4 regions of the Kluyvera georgiana genome follow, and region 1 is predicted to be linked to each of the others. Evidence: predicted binding sites of a transcription regulator. Region 1 holds the regulator's gene; each other region holds the start of a gene.
The links. The regulator CRP, encoded in region 1, controls carbon source genes, mostly activating them, when cyclic AMP is high. The targets are predictions, from matches to a motif close to ATGTGANNNNNNTCACAT.

Region 1 (3,934 bases):
AGGAGGCGTTTACCACGCTTCCCTTGTCGTCTTTTCAGGGAGTTATTCGCATGTCTGCCAAACATCCGGTTATTGCCGTTACCGGTTCCAGCGGCGCGGGCACCACCACCACCAGCCTCGCGTTCCGTAAAATCTTTGCTCAGCTCAACCTGCGTTCGGCAGAAGTGGAAGGCGACAGCTTCCACCGTTATACCCGTCCGGAAATGGATATGGCCATTCGTAAAGCCCGCGATTTAGGCCGCCATATCAGCTACTTTGGCCCGGATGCCAACGATTTTGGCCTGCTGGAACAAACCTTTCGCGACTATGGTCTGCACGGTAAAGGGCAGTCGAGAAAATACCTGCATACCTACGATGAAGCGGTGCCGTGGAATCAGGTGCCAGGCACGTTTACCCCCTGGCAGCCGCTGCCGGAACCGACCGACGTGCTGTTCTACGAAGGGCTGCACGGTGGCGTCGTGACGCCACAGCATGATGTCGCACGCCACGTCGACCTGCTGGTCGGCGTTGTGCCAATCGTTAACCTTGAGTGGATCCAGAAGATGATCCGCGATACCAGCGAGCGCGGACACTCCCGCGAAGCGGTGATGGATTCGGTCGTGCGTTCGATGGAAGACTATATCAACTACATCACGCCGCAGTTCTCACGCACGCATATCAACTTCCAGCGCGTGCCGACGGTTGATACCTCTAACCCGTTTGCCGCCAAGGGCATTCCGTCGCTGGACGAAAGCTTTGTGGTGATTCACTTCCGCAACCTCGACAACATCGACTATCCGTGGCTGCTGGCCATGCTGCAGGGTTCGTTCATCTCGCATATGAACACGCTGGTCGTTCCCGGCGGCAAAATGGGGCTGGCGATGGAATTGATCATGACGCCGCTGGTGCAGCGTTTAATGGAAGGTCGAAACTAGCAGATTGACAGGACGGTTCCCTCTCCCCGAAGGAACGAGGGAGCCGTTGCTCGCAAAGGACTTACCCTTCGATCACTTCGTAGGAGTGGGTGATATTCACCGCTTTTTCAAGCATCAGCGCAACAGAGCAGTACTTCTCCGCAGACAGATCCACCGCACGGGAAACCGCCGCATCCTTCAGCCCTTTACCGGTGACGATAAAATGCAGATTGATGTGGGTGAACAGGCGCGGCGCTTCTTCACGACGCTCGGAGGTCAGCTTCACTTCGCAGTCGGTCACGTCATTGCGCCCCTTCTGCAGGATAGACACCACGTCGATAGCGCTGCAGCCACCTGCGGCCATCAGCACCACTTCCATCGGGCTTGGCGCTTTATCGCCAGAGTTGCCGTCCATCAGGATCTGGTGCCCAGAAGCGGACTCCCCCAGGAAGGTCAGCCCTTCAACCCATTTCACACGCGCTTGCATAATTTTTAACTCCAAGGTTGCAATTTTCTTCTCAGATTACGCGCACATAACAATTCTCGCAATGGAAGGCGATCGACGTCATGCTGAAGCGAGACACCAGGAGACACACGGCTAAAGCTATGCTAAAACAGTCAGGATGCTACGGTAATACATAAACGTACTGCATGTATGCAGAGGACATCACATTACAGGCTGCGACAGTATGCGACAGCCGACTTCCCAGGTAACGGGAAGGATACTATTGCAACCGGTGGCCGCAATGCTTTTGCCGCCGGGAAGAGCTTATAACAGAGGATAACCGCGCATGGTGCTTGGCAAACCGCAAACAGACCCGACTCTCGAATGGTTCTTGTCTCATTGCCATATTCATAAGTACCCATCGAAGAGCACGCTGATTCACCAGGGTGAAAAAGCAGAGACGCTGTATTACATCGTAAAAGGCTCAGTGGCAGTACTCATCAAGGACGAAGAAGGGAAAGAGATGATCCTCTCTTACCTCAACCAGGGCGATTTCATCGGTGAGTTAGGCCTGTTTGAAGAAGGCCAGGAACGCAGCGCGTGGGTACGGGCAAAAACCGCTTGTGAAGTTGCTGAAATCTCTTATAAAAAATTCCGACAGCTGATCCAGGTTAACCCGGACATCCTGATGCGTCTCTCTTCGCAAATGGCGCGTCGTCTGCAGGTGACCTCTGAGAAAGTTGGCAACCTGGCGTTCCTCGACGTCACCGGTCGTATCGCGCAGACGCTGCTGAACCTGGCAAAACAACCTGACGCAATGACCCACCCGGACGGGATGCAGATCAAAATCACTCGTCAGGAAATCGGCCAGATCGTGGGCTGCTCTCGTGAAACCGTGGGCCGTATCCTGAAGATGCTGGAAGATCAGAATCTGATCTCCGCACACGGCAAAACCATTGTCGTTTACGGTACCCGCTAATCCAGCCCAAACGGCGTATTGCGTCATGCAGTACGCCGTTTTTGTTTTCCCCCTATGTGGCGCAGGCTGATTTACCACCCGGAAGTCAACTATGCACTGCGGCAAACGCTGGTGCTGTGTCTGCCCGTTGCCATTGGTCTACTTCTCGGTCATCTCAAGCAGGGCCTACTGTTCTCGCTGGTGCCCGCCTGTTGCAACATTGCCGGGCTTGATACGCCACATAAACGTTTCTTCAAGCGTCTGATCATTGGCGGCTGTCTGTTCGCAGGATGTAGCCTCGCCGTTCAGCTGCTGCTGGCGCGCGATGTACCTCTGCCACTGATTCTGACCGGGCTGGCGCTGCTGCTTGGCGTTACGGCGGAGATCAGCGCCCTGCACGGACGACTGCTGCCCGCTTCGCTGATTGCGTCCATTTTTACCCTTAGCCTGGCAGGGAATATGCCTATCTGGCAGCCGTTATTGATCTACGCGCTGGGAACATTATGGTACGGGCTGTTCAACTGGTGGTGGTTCTGGATGTGGCGCGAGCAGCCGCTGCGAGAATCGCTCAGTCTGCTTTACCGTCAGCTTGCGGACTACTGCGAAGCAAAATATAGCTTACTGACTCAGCATACCGATCCCAACACCGCGCTGCCGCCGCTGCTGACTCGCCAGCAAAAGGTGGTGGACCTGATTTCCCAATGCTACCAGCAGCTACACATGCTGGCGGCGAACCAGCACAATGACTATAAGCGCCTGCTGCGCGCCTTCCAGGTAGGGCTGGATTTGCAGGAGCATATCTCCGTCAGCCTGCACCAGCCGGAAGAGGTGCAGAAGCTGGTTGAACGCAGCCATGCGGAAGCGGTGATCCGCTGGAATGCCCAGACGGTAGCCGCACGCCTGCGCGTGCTGGCGGACGATATCCTCTATCACCGCTACCCTACCCGCTTCAACATGGATAAACAGATTGGCGCGCTGGAAAAAATTGCCGACCAGCACCCGGATAACCCGGTTGGTCAGTTCTGTGCCTGGCACTTCAGCCGCATTGCCCGCGTGCTGCGCTCCCAGCGCCCGCTGTACCCGCGTAACCTGATGGCCGACAAAGAACGCCGTCTGCCGCTGTTCCCCGCGTTAAAAAGCTACCTCTCTTTGCGCTCTCCCGCCCTGCGTAACGCCGCGCGTCTCAGCGTGATGCTGAGCATCGCCAGCCTGATGGGCGCGGCGCTGCACCTGCCAAAACCGTACTGGATCCTGATGACGGTGCTGCTGGTCACGCAAAACGGTTACGGCGCGACCCGGGTGCGAATTTTCCACCGAGCGGCGGGCACGCTTGCCGGGCTGGTAATTGCCGCCGTGGCCCTGCACTTCCACGCGCCGCAGGGCTGGGCGCTAACGGGCATGCTGATAGTGACGTTAGTGAGCTACCTGATTATTCGTCGCAGCTATGGTTGGGCAACCGTCGGCTTTACCATCACCGCGGTATACACCCTGCAAATCCTGACGCTTAATGGCGAAGAGTTTATTGTCGCCCGCTTTATCGACACCATCATTGGCTGCCTGATCGCCTTCGGCGGTATGATTTGGCTCTGGCCGCAGTGGCAGAGCGGCCAGCTGCGCCAGAACGCCCAGGCGGCGCTG
Region 2 (3,934 bases), 460 kb from region 1:
TTACCCATGGCTTGCTCGCCGTATTTCTCTCGACGGTCGATGGCGAAAGTCGAAATAATCGGCGTATGGCTAAAAGCGAAAACCATCACGGGGATGGACAACCACACCTGATGCAAGGTTTGCTTGTTGACCTCCATCTGCGTGGTCAGCAGCGACGGCTGCCAGCTTCCGGTCAAATAGATGGATAAGAACAGGAAGTAGGCGATCAGCGGGAACACCAGCATGCCCATCACGCGGATAGTGGTTTGTCGACCGGTCAGGAAGATCAGGTTCAGCAGCAGCACCACGCCCAGGCTAATCAATGCACGCAAGGGTAAATCGACGGGCGTATAGCGGGAAATCTGCTCGGCCAGCGAATTGGTGATAGCGACGGCGTAGATCAAGACCACCACGAAAAAGGCAATGAAATAGAGCGCGGTGATTAAACTGCCGATCTTTTTGCCATAGTAGTGGGTGACGGCGCCGGTAATGCCAACGCTTGCCGGAGTGTTAGCCGAAAGGATGAACTGACATAAAGCGCGGTGCGGCCAGTACGTTAACGGCCATGCAACCAGTGCGGTGATAAACAGAACTACCGCACCGGCGGCCCCTAGCTGGATGGGCAGGAAAAGGGTGCCCGCTCCGACGGCAGTGCCATATAGGGCAAAGCTCCATAGAGTTTCGTCTTTAGACCAAATTTTAGACATTATCTGAATATATCAACCATAAAACCAAAAAAATGGCGGACAATTTACCATAATTAGCTTTTCGTGTGGCTGAACATTTTCAGGCCGCTTGTTATCGGCCTGAAAAGAAGACTAATTTTGTGCGTAAAGATTCTGTTGGCGGCGTTTGATGATGCGATCGCGTAGCGTATCGTACGCCCAGTTGTAGAGCATGGTGTAAGGCAGGAAAAACAGGAAGAAGCCAATCTCCAGCGTGAGTGCCTGCAGCAGCGTTACGCCCAGCACGAACGACACGATGCTGACGCCGATGACGATAAACCCACACTCAAATCCCAGGGCGTGCAGGGCACGCACTTTTGCCGTCCGCTTTACGCGAGTGACCGGCCACAGGCGGTCAAAAACGGCGTTGTAGATGATGTTCCACACCATGGCGGTGGTGGCCAGAATAATCGTGAGTCCCCCCATTTCCAGTACGGGCCGTTGCATCAGCCAGGCGGCGGTAGGGGCGAGGATCGCGGTGGCGATCCCTTCAAAGCACACGGCGTGGAAAATACGCTCCGGGAGCTTTCTGCGATGTAATAAATCGTGTTGCATCTGATGACCTTCGTTTTATTGAACACTGTTATGCGCATTTTATGGGTAAATGTGATAAGTAAAAGATAGAATCCATCGATAAAGTAGATACTTCATGCGCTATTCCCCCGAAGCTCTGACCGCCTTCGTTGAAACCGTCTCCTGCGGTTCCTTTTCCGCCGCGGGGCGCCGTCTACGCAAAAGTCAGTCGACGATCAGTACCGCCATCGCCCATCTGGAGGTGGATCTCGGCGTCACATTGTTCGATCGTTCTGCGCGCCAACCGGTATTGACCCCGGAAGGCCAGCGGGTGCTGAGCTACGTGCAGGCGATCCTCGCCGCCAGTGAACGGCTTGATGAGCTGGCGGTTTCATTGAGCGGTGAAACGGAAGCGCGTTTAACCTTTGTACTGTCGGATACTCTGCATCCGGACGTGCTGGAAGATCTGCTGGCGCAGTTCGACCGTCGCTTCCCGCATACCGAGTTTGAATGTCTGGTGGGGGAGGATGATGATGTGGTCGATCTGTTGCAAAAAGGCCGCGCGCAGGTGGGGTTGATTGAGGCGCGCGACGACTATCCGACCGATATTGGTCATACCCGCCTGCCGATGCAGACGCGCATGGCGGTCTATGTCTCTCCCGATCATCCTCTGACCGCGCAGGCCCGCGTGGAGTGGGAGCAACTGCGCACGTGGCGCGAGCTGCGGTTGAATACCTATCTGGAGAATCGCTCAGCACCCGCACGCGGGCCGGTATGGTCGGCACCCAACTATCTGATGCTGTTGAGCATGGCGGCGCAGGGGCTGGGATGGTGCGTGTTGCCCTGTGCGCTGGTGGATGAATTTGCCAGTTCGGCGGAGCTGACTATGCTGGATATTACGGGCTGGCCCATGTCGGTTTCTATCGATTTGCTCTGGCATAAAGAGGCTCCCCTGGGCGCGGCGGGAAGCTGGCTGCGTCAGTACCTCCAGCAGGTGTCGACGTAGCGCATACGATAAGCAATTCCTTTGTGATAAGACTCACTTTTTTTAAACAATTGCGAAAAAAGTTGATAACAATCATCTACTATACGCAGATTATTTTGCGCTGAGGTTGAGATGAAAGATGTCGTTATCGTAGGTGCTGTCCGTACGCCCATCGGCTGTTTTCAGGGGGCGCTTGCACGTCATTCCGCCGTCGAACTGGGTAGCCTGGTGATCAACGCGTTGGTTGAACGCAGCGGCATTGCCGCAACGTCGATCGACGAAGTGATTATTGGCCAGGTTCTGACCGCAGGTACCGGGCAAAACCCGGCGCGGCAGTCCGCGATAAAAGGGGGGCTGCCGAATACCGTATCGGCCATCACCATTAACGACGTCTGTGGCTCGGGGCTGAAGGCGCTGCATCTGGCGACCCAGGCAATTCAATGCGGTGAAGCCGATGTGGTTATCGCCGGTGGGCAAGAAAATATGAGCCGCGCGCCGCACGTGTTGACCGACAGCCGTACCGGCGCGCAGCTGGGCAATAGCCAACTTATCGATAGTCTGGTGCATGATGGCCTGTGGGACGCCTTCAACGATTATCATATGGGCGTTACGGCGGAAAATCTGGCGCGCGAATATGGCATCAGCCGCGAGCAGCAGGATGCCTGGGCGTTAAGCTCACAGCATAAAGCCCGCAAGGCTATCGACTCGGGGCGCTTTCGCGACGAAATCGTTCCGGTGATAAACCCACAGCCTGGTGGTCAGCCGCAGATTGTCGATACCGATGAGCAGCCGCAAACCGATGCCAGCGCGGAAGCACTGGCGCGTCTGAGCCCATCTTTCGATCTGTCGGGCTCGGTGACGGCGGGTAACGCTTCGTCGATTAACGACGGCGCGGCGGCGGTGTTGATGATGAGCGAAAGCAAAGCGCTTGAATTGGGGTTACCTATCCTGGCGCGGATCCGTGCGTTTGCCAGCGTGGGGGTGGATCCCGCGTTAATGGGGATTGCACCGGTTTATGCCACGCGACGATGCCTGGAGCGTGCAGGATGGCAGTTGAATGATGTTGACTTGATTGAGGCTAATGAAGCTTTCGCCGCGCAGGCCATTTCGGTGGGTAAAATGCTGGAATGGAACGAGCAGAAGGTTAACGTCAACGGCGGGGCGATTGCTCTGGGGCATCCGATAGGCGCATCGGGCTGCCGAATCCTGGTTTCTCTGGTTCACGAGATGATTAAACGCGATGCACGTAAAGGCCTGGCGACGCTGTGCATCGGTGGTGGTCAGGGGGTTGCCCTTGCCGTCGAGCGAGACATTCAGTAACTCTGCTTTAGTTTCTCCATTCTTTTTTCCCTTTCAAAAAGACCTCATTCGAGGTCTTTTTTTGTTTCTATACGCTGAGTTAAGAGACCACGAAAGTATTCGTGTCTAGTTCCTTCCTTTATATATTTATTTTTATTTGTGTCATTTGTAAGAGATATGAATGAGTAAATGCTTAGCCGAGTCATTGCTTAAACATAAATTATTACTATTGCTAAGAATAACTCACGTTACTTCTTTTTTGGTAAGTTCATGTAAATTAAGTAAATTATAGAAAACTTAATTCATGGAAAATAAATCTTTGTGATCTAAGTTTTATTTTTTGAGGGTTATGTCTGTTTTTTGTTGAGCTTTATCACGTCCTCTTTGTGCCAGATTTTCTGAAACAAATAATTACGATCTCGATCACTAAAAT
Region 3 (3,934 bases), 1.3 Mb from region 1:
GCTGACGATGCCGCCGAGCGCCGAACCGAGGGTGAAGCCGCAGAACATCAGGGTCACCAGCGCACCGCGACGGCGGGACGGCAGATACTCTGAGGTCATGGTAATGGTGTTAGGCATCGCGCCGCCGAGGCCGAGGCCGGTTAAGAAGCGCAGAACAATTAACATTTCCAGATTGGGCGAAAACGCTGACAACAGGCTGAAGAGGCCGAACAGCGCGACGCACCATTCAATCACCCGTTTACGACCGAGTTTGTCGGAAAGCGGCCCACACAGCAGCGCGCCCGCGGTTAAGCCCAGCAAACCGGCGCCAAACAGCGGGGCAAGATCGGCGGCGCTCAGTTGCCAGTGCTCACGAATGGCCGGGGCGATAAAGCCGATGGCGGCGGTATCAAACCCGTCCATCATCACCACCAGGAAACAGCAGATAATGACGCGCCACTGCATCGCGCCGATAGGGGCGGCGTCGATTAGCGCCTGAAGTTCACGTCGTTGCGTCATAGGGAGGGCCTCGGTAAATGCAGGTTATCCATTTCGCCGTTCGCGCGTCTGGCCCGAACGGCACAGGGTAAGATGTTTCTTTTTTTGCTTTTATGTTGCCATTTTGTGATAAGAGAAATGAGTTGTACAATGGCATTTCATGCTCAAACATAACCTGGAGGTTATACCTGATGGCGGACTGGACGCAGAAACTGAAGCTTCATCATTTGCACATTCTGGTGGCGCTCGGCGAGCAGGGAAATCTCACCCAGGTGGCGAAGAAAATGCACATCACTCAGCCCGCGCTGTCGAAGTGGCTGACCCAGTTTGAAGAGGAGTTAGGCCTGACGCTGTTTGAGCGACACAGTAAAGGTCTACGTCCATCGGAGGGCGGCAAACTGCTGCTCCAGCATGCCCAGCGGCTGATAAACGATATCGAACGTTCACAGTTCGAGATGGAACGCTTTAAGCAAGGCGGGCTGGTTGGCAGCCTGAAAATTGGCTGCTCGCCGGTGGCCACCGACTGCGTTTCCCAGGCGATTTTCCCGCTGTTGGCCGAAATGCCGACGCTGCATCTGAATATTGAAGAAAAGGTGATGACGCCGCTGCTGCACGATTTACAGTCGGGGGTGGTCGATGTGGTGGTCGGGCGTATCGGCGGCCGGGCGCTGGAGCTGCCGCTGAACTATGAAGTGCTGTATACCGAACCGGTCTGTTTTGTCGCGCGTACCGACCATCCGCTGGCGCGCCTTGCCAGCCTGACGTGGAACGATCTGGCCTCGTGGCGCTGGATCGTCTGGCCGAACGGCACGCCGATCCGTCAGAGTATTGATAACGCGCTGGTGGAAAACGGCGTAATGCTGCCGGAGAACACCATCGAATCGGCATCGATGAACGTCAGCGTCAACCTGCTGCAAAGCAGCGATATGATCTCTATTCTTTCTTTACGCCTTGCCGAGCGCTACCAGCGCCAGGGGCAGCTGTCGATTCTGGCGCTGCCGCGCATTGAGCAGAAAGGCAGCGTTGGCGTATTCTGGCGTAAGAAGGATCTCCCGTCGCTGGCGCTGAGCCGTTTTCTCCACTATTTATCACACCCGGTACACATTGAAAGCTAACCTGTGGTCAGATGGCTAATGTTCCGCTTATCTATATCAGGTATGCTCAGATTTCATGATGTGATCGGTAGCACATTTCAGGGTTTAATTGTATGATGAATGCATTCCACCAAAGGTGAATCCCATGCTCAAATCACTGAATATTATCTGGCAATACCTGCGTGCATTCGTGCTGATTTACGCCTGCCTTTATGCCGGAATTTTTGTTTCGTCGCTGCTGCCCATCACCATCCCCGGCAGCATTATCGGCATGCTTATCCTCTTCGTCCTGCTGGCGCTGCAAATTCTGCCCGCCAAATGGGTCAACCCCGGCTGCTACGTGCTTATTCGCTATATGGCGCTGCTGTTTGTGCCGATTGGCGTTGGCGTGATGCAGTACTTCACGCTCTTGAGCGCGCAGTTTGGTCCGGTGGTGGTCTCCTGTACCGTCAGTACGCTGGTGGTGCTGGTGGTCGTGAGCTGGAGCTCACACCTGGTACACGGTGAACGTAACGTCGTTGGGCAAGAAGAGGCGAAAAAATAATGCTTCATTATATTTGGTGGTCGCTGCCGCTGACCCTGGTTGTCTTTTTTGCCGCCCGTAAGCTGGGCGCGCGTTTCAAAATGCCGCTGCTCAACCCGCTGCTGGTTTCTATGGTGGTGATTATTCCGTTCCTGATGCTGACCGGCATCCCGTACGACCACTATTTCAAAGGCAGCGAAGTACTGAACGACCTTCTGCAACCGGCGGTGGTGGCCCTCGCCTACCCGCTGTACGAACAGCTGCACCAGATTCGTGCCCGCTGGAAATCCATTATCACTATCTGCTTTATCGGCAGCGCGGTGGCGATGATTACCGGCACCACCGTGGCGTTAATGATGGGCGCATCGCCGCAAATCGCCGCCTCTATTCTGCCGAAATCGGTCACCACCCCGATTGCGATGGCAGTCAGCGGCAGCATCGGCGGTATTCCCGCCATCAGCGCAGTGTGCGTGATTTATGTCGGTATTCTCGGCGCGGTGTTTGGCCACACGCTGTTGAACCTGATGCGTATCACCACTAAAGCTTCGCGCGGCCTGTCGATGGGCACCGCATCGCACGCCCTCGGCACCGCTCGCTGCGCGGAGCTGGACTACCAGGAAGGGGCGTTTAGTTCACTGGCCCTGGTCATCTGCGGGATTATTACCTCGCTGATCGCACCGTTCCTGTTCCCGATTATTCTGGCCGCGGTGGGATAAAACGAGACAAATCACACATTTTCCAATGAGATTACATACGTTGCACTAACAATGAGATATTGATCACTAATTGTGGCATGCGAGCCCCGTACACTACGATCCCATTACATTGTTATGAGGCACAACGCCATGCATCCACGTTTTCAATCTGCTTTTACGCAACTGGCGGCAGACCTGCAGACCGCTATCGCTCCGCTGTTAGCCGATCCGCACTTCCCTGCTCTGTTAAGCGCCGGGCAGGTCTCATCGCTGCAGCAGGCGACGGGGTTGGACGAAGACGCGCTCGCTTTCGCGCTCCTGCCACTGGCCGCAGCCTGCGCCCGCGCAGACCTCTCTCACTTTAACGTTGGCGCCATTGCCCGCGGTGTCAGCGGCACCTGGTACTTCGGCGGCAACATGGAGTTTCTCGGCGCGACGATGCAACAAACGGTTCATGCCGAGCAAAGCGCCATCAGCCACGCCTGGCTACGCGGTGAAAAAGCGCTGCAGGCGATTACCGTTAACTACACGCCGTGCGGCCACTGCCGTCAGTTTATGAACGAGCTGAACAGCGGGCTGGCGCTGCGTATCAATCTGCCGGGCCGTCAGCCACACACGTTACAGGATTACCTGCCGGATGCTTTTGGCCCGAAAGATCTGGAGATCAAAACCCTGCTGATGGACGCGGAGGATCACGGCCATCCGCTTGATGGCGATGCGCTTTCACAGGCTGCGATTCGGGCCGCGAATCAGAGCCATACCCCGTACAGCCAATCGCCATCGGGCGTGGCGCTGGAACTGCGTGATGGTACTATTTTCAGCGGCAGCTATGCTGAAAACGCCGCGTTTAACCCCACGCTGCCACCGCTGCAGGGCGCGCTGAACCTGCTGAGCCTGAACGGTTATGATTACCCGGATATTCAACGGGCCATTCTTGCTGAACGCGCCGATGCCCCGCTGATTCAGTGGGATGCCACCGCCGCGACGCTGAAAGCGCTCGGCTGCCATAATATCGATCGCGTCCTGTTGGCATAACCCGTAGGCCTGATAAGCGTAGCGCCATCGGGCTGACTGGAGCAGATTGCCGGACGGCGGCTTTGCCTTATCCGGCCTACAAACGGCAATCCGCCTCCGTTGTCTAATTT
Region 4 (3,934 bases), 2.2 Mb from region 1:
ATGATAGCAACACGCTAACGCTCGGCGCTGGGGGGCATGCCTTGAGCCGCCGTTCCGGTACCAACGGCGCAGATTACTCTCTACCCGGCTACGCGGTCGCGGATGTCTTTGCCGCCTACAGGATGAAGCTACAGTATCCGGTTACGTTACAGGTGAACGTGAAGAACCTGTTCGACAAGACTTACTACACCTCATCAATAGCCAGCAATAATCTGGGTAACCAGATTGGCGACCCGCGCGAAGTGCAGTTTACGGTAAAAATGGCCTTCTGATTTCGCCAACGTCCAGCCCTCTTTCAGCCAGAGAGGGCTAACCTTTACATACTCTTTCAATCACTCATCACTTCCCTACAGTCCGCTTACGCATAATAGCTGCTTTAACTTTTAGACAACATTTTTGACTTTGAGGGATTAGAGTGATGCGTCAAGCTCTGCAACTTTCACGCTGGCTAGCAGGATTGCTCCTTGCCGTCAGCGTTGCGCTGCCAGCCAGCGCCAACTCCTGGCCGCTGCCGCCGCCGGGTAGCCGTCTGGTGGGCGAAAACCGTTTTCACGTCGTCGACAACAGCGGTGGCTCACTGGAATCTATCGCCAAGAAATATAACGTGGGTTTCCTGGCGCTGCTGCAGGCCAACCCTGGCGTCGATCCGTATGTGCCTCGCGCGGGTAGCGTACTCACTATCCCGCTGCAAACACTGCTACCCGACGTACCGCGTGAAGGCATCGTACTGAATCTGGCCGAGCTGCGGCTGTACTACTACCCGCCGGGCAGTAAAACCGTGACCGTATACCCCATCGGCATTGGTCAACTTGGCGGCACCACGGTGACCCCCACCATGGTCACCACCGTTTCAGATAAACGCGCCAACCCAACCTGGACGCCAACCGCCAATATCCGCGCGCGCTATCGCGCTCAGGGTGTTGAGCTGCCAGCGGTAATGCCTGCCGGACCGGATAACCCGATGGGGCATCACGCCATTCGTCTTGCGGCCTACGGCGGCGTGTATCTGCTACACGGCACCAACGCCGATTTTGGTATCGGGATGCGCGTCAGTTCAGGCTGTATTCGCCTGCGTGATAACGACATTAAAGCCCTTTTCGATCAGGTCACGCCTGGCACCAAGGTAAACATTATCAATACGCCGATTAAAGCGTCGATTGAACCAAACGGCGTCCATCTCGTGGAGGTTCATCAACCGCTGTCCGAGCATATTGATGATAACCCGCAGACCCTGCCGATTGTGCTTAACGCCGGGATGAAGGCCTTTAGCCAGAACCCTGCTACCGATAGCGAAGTGATGAAAAAAGTGATGGATGTGCGCTCCGGAATGCCGGTCGATGTCACCCGTCATCACGATATTGCGCAGCAAAGTATGTAGTTGAAAGCCCAAAGTAAAAGGCCCTGAGCGTATTCCGCTCAGGGCCTTTTTTATAGCAGTGGCATAAGCATTATGAGGGTTTTAACGCTTATTTATAGATTACCGCGGTACCGTGGAGGGAGTTCGGACCGCTAACGGAAGTGATGCGGAAAGATTTCGCACCCATTTCATCGGCTTTCTGAGACAGCTCTTGTTCCAGAGAAGCCAGGTTCGGACCTGCAGATGCGGCAATGTTGCCGACTTTGTGCTGATCTGCCGGAGTGGATTGCACTTCAACAGCGGCAAAGCTTGCAAATGACAGTGAACTTAGGACTGCGGCGATAGCCAGGGTTTTTACGTTTTTCATAATTTTTACCTTGCAGATGAATTTTTGTAGGTCAGACGTTATTAACTTAACGATCGATAAATTAATAGTAATGAGATCCAGGTCACACGTCAACGGATTTTTATAACGATCATTTATTTAATTAGAATTCATATATTTTTCATATGAATATGTTGAATTCTTTTTTGCGACGGAACCGCTAGCCCCCGCCGACGATTATTTTTATAATGAGCATTCACTAAACACCGACTGAGGTAGGCGGCACGATGACAACTGACACGCAAAGTTGCGCGAAAAAAGGCCGTGGTCGACCTAAAGTATTCGACCGGGAAGCGGCGCTGGATAAAGCGATGACGCTGTTCTGGCAGTATGGCTATGAAGCAACATCCCTTTCCGATCTTGTCGAAGCCACCGGCGCCAAGGCGCCGACGCTGTACGCTGAATTTGTGAATAAAGAAGGGCTATTCCGCGCCGTTCTCGATCACTACATCAACCGTTTTGCGTCGAAAAATGAAGCCTGTCTGTTCTGCGATGACCAGACGCTGCTGGAGGCGCTTCGTCACTATTTCACCGCCGTCGCCACCTGCTTTACCAGCAAAGACACGCCGGCGGGCTGCTTTATGATCAACACGTCTGCCGCCCTGGCCGCTTCTTCCAAAGAAATTGCGAAGACCATTAAGTCGCGTCACGCGGTACAGGAACAGACGCTATGCCAGTTCTTACAGCTGCGTCAGGCGCGCGGGGAGATCCCGGCAGAGAAAAACGTCGCCGAGCTGGCGCAGTTTCTGAGCTGTATTTTGCAGGGAATGTCGATTAGCGCTCGCGAAGGGGCGAGCTTTGAAACGCTGATGCAGATTACCGAAACCACCCTGCGCCTGTGGCCACAGATGATTGCCGTATAAAAAACGCCCCTCAGTCCGGGTGACGGAGGGGCGAATCAGCACACTCACACTTTTTTAGGCTTTATTCAGTACCAGCTGACCATTGCTATCCAGCGGAATCTGGCTGCCGGGCTGTTTATCCATGCGGATTTTGCCCTGCTGGTCGCCGATTTTGTAAGTCACATCATATCCGAGGGTTTTCTCGGACTTGTCGTACACCGTTTTACAGCGCTGTTCCGTCGTGGTGTAGGTGTCGTTATTCTGCATCGCACCCTGCACCTGGTTACCCGCATAGCCGCCGCCCAAAGCACCGACGACGGTTGCGACGTCTTTACCGCGGCCACCGCCAAACTGGTGCCCGATGACCCCACCGGCAACGGCGCCCAGCACCGAGCCGGCGATACGGTTTTCATCCTGTACCGGACGACGGTGCGTTACCGTCACATTGCGGCACTCCTGACGCGGGTTCTTAACGGTTTCCTTGATTGGCGTAGCGGAGATCACCTGCGCATACTGCGGGCCACGATCGAATACGTTCATACTCGCTACGGCGGCAACCCCGAGAGCGGCTGCAACGCCAATACCAATACCCGCCAACATTGATTTATTCACGGGACTTCCTCCTTTGTTGCTATTGCTAACAATTGTGCAACTTAAGTCAAACCATGACTATCAGACAAAAACTCAAAAGCAGGATTTTATGTGGGATTAGAGATGTTTGAGAGAATTCTGAAGGTGGATGCAGATAACAATTGAAAGCGCTGATAAGCGCAGCGCTTTGGACGGAACATTGGCGCACATTGCCGGATGGCGCTGCGCTTATCCGGCCTGCATGTTGTGATGCATGTAGGCCGGGAACCTTTCGGCGCGATTAGTGCAGTTTCAGGCGCGGACGGATGACGCGGTTGATACTCCCCACCAGCATCATCAAGCCGGTTTTGCAGTAGCCGTGCAGCGCAATCTGGTGCATACGGTACAGCGAGATATACACCATACGCGCGATACGCCCTTCAATCATCATCGAGCCACGCATCAGGTTACCCATCAGGCTACCGACCGTTGAATAGTTGGAGAGCGACACCAGTGAACCGTGATCCTTGTAGGTGTAAGGCTTCAGCTCTTTACCCTTCATCTGCGCCAGAATGTTGTTCAGCGCACAGGTCGCCATCTGGTGCGCCGCCTGAGCGCGCGGCGGCACAAAGCCCCCTTCCGGACGGGCGCAGGAAGCACAGTCGCCGATGGCGTAGATATCCTGATCGCGGGTGGTTTGCAGCGTCGGCTCAACCACCAGCTGATTGATGCGGTTTGTTTCCAGACCACCGATCTCTTTCATAAAATCTGGTGCTTTAA

Region 2: a site for CRP is predicted at 2,245-2,262, ahead of ABTW00_RS04300 (acetyl-CoA C-acetyltransferase). Genes of this name have one in related genera too.
Region 3: a site for CRP is predicted at 1,651-1,668, ahead of ABTW00_RS08045 (CidA/LrgA family protein). Genes of this name have one in related genera too.
Region 4: a site for CRP is predicted at 1,795-1,812, ahead of bhsA (multiple stress resistance protein BhsA). Genes of this name have one in related genera too.

What each region holds. Positions count from the first base shown of each region.
Region 1 covers NZ_CP158865.1:425,527-429,460, reverse strand. Annotated here, with positions in the region: gene ABTW00_RS01980 (phosphoribulokinase) at 51-914, shown strand; gene ABTW00_RS01975 (OsmC family protein) at 976-1,380, opposite strand; gene crp (cAMP-activated global transcriptional regulator CRP) at 1,685-2,317, shown strand; gene ABTW00_RS01965 (YccS/YhfK family putative transporter) at 2,372-3,934, shown strand, end outside.
Region 2 covers NZ_CP158865.1:885,542-889,475, forward strand. Annotated here, with positions in the region: gene ABTW00_RS04285 (amino acid permease) at 1-686, opposite strand, end outside; gene ABTW00_RS04290 (multidrug/biocide efflux PACE transporter) at 798-1,259, opposite strand; gene ABTW00_RS04295 (LysR family transcriptional regulator) at 1,354-2,223, shown strand; gene ABTW00_RS04300 (acetyl-CoA C-acetyltransferase) at 2,335-3,522, shown strand.
Region 3 covers NZ_CP158865.1:1,692,737-1,696,670, reverse strand. Annotated here, with positions in the region: gene mhbT (3-hydroxybenzoate transporter MhbT) at 1-498, opposite strand, end outside; gene ABTW00_RS08050 (LysR substrate-binding domain-containing protein) at 669-1,592, shown strand; gene ABTW00_RS08045 (CidA/LrgA family protein) at 1,717-2,115, shown strand; gene ABTW00_RS08040 (CidB/LrgB family autolysis modulator) at 2,115-2,810, shown strand; gene cdd (cytidine deaminase) at 2,940-3,824, shown strand.
Region 4 covers NZ_CP158865.1:2,660,338-2,664,271, forward strand. Annotated here, with positions in the region: gene ABTW00_RS12610 (TonB-dependent siderophore receptor) at 1-272, shown strand, start outside; gene ldtC (L,D-transpeptidase LdtC) at 419-1,378, shown strand; gene bhsA (multiple stress resistance protein BhsA) at 1,467-1,724, opposite strand; gene ABTW00_RS12625 (TetR/AcrR family transcriptional regulator) at 1,970-2,605, shown strand; gene ABTW00_RS12630 (glycine zipper 2TM domain-containing protein) at 2,660-3,196, opposite strand; gene ABTW00_RS12635 (NAD(P)/FAD-dependent oxidoreductase) at 3,456-3,934, opposite strand, start outside.